One region of the Paenibacillus sp. ClWae2A genome, then DNA from elsewhere that is predicted to be linked to it. Evidence: riboswitches for the same ligand, from Rfam matches in the RefSeq annotation. Region 1 holds a riboswitch; the other holds the start of a gene.

What was found. Region 1 has a riboswitch for glycine ahead of gcvT (glycine cleavage system aminomethyltransferase GcvT). Riboswitches for the same ligand answer to the same signal wherever they lie in the genome.
Region 2: linked by a shared signal. The riboswitch ahead of sdaAB (L-serine ammonia-lyase, iron-sulfur-dependent subunit beta) and the one ahead of gcvT (glycine cleavage system aminomethyltransferase GcvT) in region 1 are both predicted to bind glycine.

What each region holds. Positions count from the first base shown of each region.
Region 1 is NZ_JAULSQ010000008.1:92,768-95,232, forward strand. It holds gene gcvT (glycine cleavage system aminomethyltransferase GcvT) at 1-919, opposite strand, end outside; glycine riboswitch at 1,136-1,236, opposite strand; glycine riboswitch at 1,240-1,362, opposite strand; gene gcvH (glycine cleavage system protein GcvH) at 1,707-2,099, shown strand.
Region 2 is NZ_JAULSQ010000013.1:175,169-177,633, reverse strand. It holds partial or broken gene QVE09_RS26685 (collagen-like triple helix repeat-containing protein) at 1-523, shown strand, start outside; glycine riboswitch at 664-788, shown strand; glycine riboswitch at 793-928, shown strand; gene sdaAB (L-serine ammonia-lyase, iron-sulfur-dependent subunit beta) at 1,068-1,757, shown strand; gene sdaAA (L-serine ammonia-lyase, iron-sulfur-dependent, subunit alpha) at 1,747-2,465, shown strand, end outside.

The DNA of each region.
Region 1 (2,465 bases):
CGGCGTAAATCGGATAATGAGGGCGGGGAATACCGCGCTCCAGCACTTCGATGCCGACCAATTTGCGGGCAGGCCCGTCATTTTTTTGCTGTAACAAGGCTTCGTGTCCGATAAAAGGTCCCGCATTCAGCTTCACAAACATACCTACGCCAGCTTCGAGTGGAGAGATGGTTGCCGACAATTCCTGTCCATACAGGGGGAGCCTTGCTTCAAAGCGCAGTGTATCCCGGGCACCAAGTCCGGTTGGTACGAGTCCGTGACCTTCACCGGCTTGCATTAATCCATTCCACACCGCAGCAGCCTGGTCCGCAGGTACATATAGTTCAAAGCCGTCCTCACCGGTATAACCGGTACGGGACAACAGTAATTTAACGCCGCATACCTCTGCCTGCTGTACAAAATGGAAAGGCTCAATCGAGGATACATCCGTATCTGTAACTTTCCCGATAATGTCTACAGCCAGTGGTCCTTGCAAGGCGAGCAGCGCCGTCTGCTCCGAATCGTTGGTCATGCTCACGCCAGGGATCAAGTGCTCTTGCAGCCACGCCCAATCCTTGTCGATGTTAGAGGCGTTAACAACGAGCATATAATGCTGATCTTCCAGCTTATACACGAGCAGATCATCCACCACACCGCCATCTGGGTAACACATCAGGGTGTACTGGGCTTGACCCGGAACGAGCGTGGTCACATCATTGGTCATCATTTGTTGCAAAAAAACTTCAGCCTGCTCACCCTGTACTGTGAATTCGCCCATATGGGATACATCAAACAGTCCAGCACGCTCACGCACCGCTTCATGTTCTTTCTGGATTCCGCTAAATTGTACCGGAAGCTCCCAGCCTCCAAAATCAATGCACCGTACGCCTTCGTATTGCTGATAGAGTGGGAAGAGTGGTGTTCTAAGCAAATCGGACATCAAATCACCTCGTCATGGGCCGTCAGCCGGCCGGATATACAATCGTGGATCAATGAACCAGGGTATTTTTAAATTTTTCAGCAGAGATTTTTAGTAGATAAGTATGGTAAGGCAGCTATGGCAGCGCTGATCTGAATCCTGTTTTTCGTTTTTTGGGAAAAAGGAAAAGGACAGGCCAAAGAATCGGCATGCCAAGTAGCACGCTGTATTCTAAGGCTCTGTCCCTTGTACCTGAGAGTTACCCCGCTGCCTTGTGCAGCAGGTTTCCCCTTGGGTGATCATAACGCCCGCTCAGGGCGAATAGATGCTCTCCAGAGTTGCGTCCCGTAAAAGTCCTTTTGCCTGAGAGATTCACCCCCGCTTATCGGTGGTTTACTCCTTCGGCGTTACCTCATGTACATCCCGAATCGGGTGTCACGGGTAATCTCTCCCTTTACATTCATCCGCGGGTATAACATAGTCCAATAAACACATTTACTCCTCTCATTAAAACGTGAATCCACTACCGATGTCAAGAACGATGTCATAGATCATAACTAAAAACCGAATATTTAATTTATCTTAAATGTTATTGTTCGTGTATTTAAAAAGACTACGCTTACTATTCTAATATTCACCAGTATATGAAGAAAGAGTGTAATCGGGTTACAGGATTTAGAGGTGATCAATAAATAAATTGTGAGGTATCTTGACATTTGAATCAAAAATATCATACGCTATGTTCTGGGAAAAAGGTTAAGGTCAAAGAACGCATGCACTCATTTAATGAAAAGCGAGGCGGATATCGATGAGCGAATTGAAAAGTGATTTCCTGTACAGTGAAGAGCACGAATGGGTGCAAACCGTAGGGGAGGATACTGTACGTATTGGCATTACCGAGTTCGCGCAGCATCAGCTGGGTGACATTGTGTTTGTGGAATTGCCTGACCTTGAAACCAATGTAAAAGCAGAGGACAGCATTGGAACGATCGAATCGGTCAAAACGGTTTCGGACTTGTTTTCTCCCGTCACTGGTTCAATTATTGCAGTGAATGATTCGTTGCAGGACTCCCCTGAACTTGTCAACAGCTCTCCATACGAGGAAGGCTGGATGATTGAAATCCGTGTTGAGGGAGATCTGACAGCAGCATTGTCTACATTGATGAATGCAGACGCGTATCGTAAACATACGGAAGAATAGTATCAACGAACTTGTACTTATTAACATATATTTTATAATGAATTGAAATGAACTTCATATTGTTTCGACCTGTGTGAGCCTGAGGCTTGCACAGGTTTTTTTGTGCTTTCCGAGAATGGTTTCCAATGCGGATTGAAGCAGATTGTGGATGTGAATCGCCTGATTAGACCAAGCTATAGGTTAGAAATTGATTTTGGAAATGATAAAAGTCATAGGCAAGAAAAGCCTTGTGTACCAATGGGTTCAGCCATTATGCATCCATTAAAACGATTACATAACCTAATGTTGTCATCATTGTTCATGACGAAAGTACGCTTTCATTTCATTGAACAGGAGAGCATTCTCGCTTAGGATTACAGCAGGGGA
Region 2 (2,465 bases), on a different contig from region 1:
CACTGGGGCTACAGGAGCGACAGGCGTGACGGGAACAGCCGGGACAGCTGGTGTAACGGGAGCAACGGGAGCGACCGGGGCCACTGGTGCAACAGGAGCTACCGGATCGACAGCAGCAGCTGCTCCTGCAGATTCTTCCCTGTTTGCTGATAGTCAGACAACGGCGTTGCCTCTTCCATTGACCGGTGAAACAACCATTCAGACCCTCAATGTACCCGTGGTGGCAGGTCAACGCGTTAAAATCGATAATAGTACACAAGTAGCAGTAGTTGTAGGGTCTAACTGGAGTATTGCGTATAACATTAACCTGAGGCGTAACGGAGTTCTAATTAATCAATTGCAACTCTCAAGGACCGGGAATGCTGCGGGAACGTTGAGGTTTCTTTCTTCTAACACTTACGTGGATACTTCTCCTGCGACAACGACTAACGCATATACGATAAGTATTGAATTTACGACAACCAGCAACGTCACGAGTGCCTCAGCGGAAGTGAGAAATGTGAATGCTATTCGCTTCAGTTAAAATAGACATTGGACTTATGGTAATTACACGTTACTTTTGTTGACATATATGATATTGTACATTACTCTATGGGTATACACGATCAAAAATTTAGAAATGTACCATTCCGATTAAGAATCAAATTAAGATAATACAGCGGATGATAACGAGCGGGAGAGACCTGAGTTAGCTGAGCAAAATGGCTAGTGTTCAGGCACCGAAGGAGCAAGCTGCTGCGCACCCGGTGCAGTGGTTAATCTCTCAGGTAAATGTACCATCGTTGGACGCAACTCTGGAGAGTGCGCGAACTGCGCCACCCAAGGGGTATATGATCAGTCATTCCGGTGACCTTGTCTGTAACCACAGGCAGTGCACCTTGTCGTGAGACACTGCTGATCGTGAAACTCTCAGGTATCGAGGACAGAGAGAGGGCCTAAGGCCTTCTGCTGTCCTTTTTTGATGTCATCATATCCAAAATAAGGGACATTGTGGATGGAACTCCTGGATCGAAATGACGAATACATTTTACAAATATGAATCATGATTATTAATGGAGGGTTACAAGGTGCGATTTAAAGATGTTTTCTCAATTATTGGTCCGTCGATGACGGGGCCTTCAAGTTCACATACAGCTGGAGCAGCAAGGTTAGGGAGAATTGCTCGTCAGTGGCTAGGGTGTACGCCTGAACGTGCCCGGCTGACGTTATACGGTTCATTCGCTGATACGTATCAGGGGCACGGAACAGATCTGGCACTGATCGGCGGTCTGCTGGACTATGTCACAGACGATCCACGTATCCCGGATGCGGAGCGATACGCAGAGGAAGCGGGCATGGAGGTTGAGTTTTATACAAGTGGCCTGCCTGCTCCTCATCCAAATACGGTCAAAATTGAGTTGTGGCATGGAGAACGTGCCTGCTCCTTGATCGGTGCATCCATTGGTGGTGGTAGTGTATCGGTGCATTCGATGAATGATTTTCGTGTTCAGATTAGTGGTGAGTTTCCGACACTTGTTCTGCGGCATGCAGACAAAGCAGGGGTGCTTGCGTCGGTAACGTCCACGATCAGTTCATCCGGGGTTAACATCGGCTATATGCAGGTGGACCGGAAAGCCCGTGATGGCGAAGCACTTACCGCGATGGAAATGGATGGTGTGCCTAATCCTGATATGCTCAAGCGTCTAAAGGAGCTGGACCATGTGCTGGACATTCGTGTTATCGATTTGAAGAGAGGAGTTGATTCGGATGCGGTTTAAACATTTGCACGAGCTGAATACGATCTGTACAGCAGAATCCAAAACCATCGCTCAGCTAATGATCGAGGAGCAGGTTCAGGAGACCAATACACCGGAAGCGGATGTTGTGAAGCAGATGTCTGAATATTATCAGGTGATGAAGGAAGCGGTACGCAAAGGGTTAACGGAAGATACAACATCACGCAGTGGATTAACAGGTGGAGACGGTAAAAAAATGGCCGAGTACATTCGCAAGGGTGAGACTTGCTCAGGTGATGCTTCCGCACTTGCCATGGCGTATGCCCTGTGTGTATCTGAAGTGAATGCCTCCATGGGCCGGATTGTGGCAACACCAACGGCAGGTTCCTGCGGCATTATCCCGGGTGTGTTTATCAGTTCACAGGAGCGGTTTGGCTGGACGGACGAACATTTGGTGAACGGGTTGTTCTGTGCGGGAGCAATTGGTTATGTTATTGCCAACAATTCATTTATCTCAGGTGCGGAAGGTGGCTGTCAGGCGGAAGTGGGTTCCGCGATTGGCATGGCTGCGGGTGCCATGGTTGAACTGCGTGGAGGTACACCGGAGCAGGTCGTTCATGCCGTAGGCTTGGCGTTAAAAAATACACTGGGCCTGATCTGCGATCCGGTCGCAGGCCTCGTTGAAATTCCGTGCATCGTCCGTAATGGACTGGGTGCAGTTACGGCGCTGGCTGCGGCTGACATGGCCCT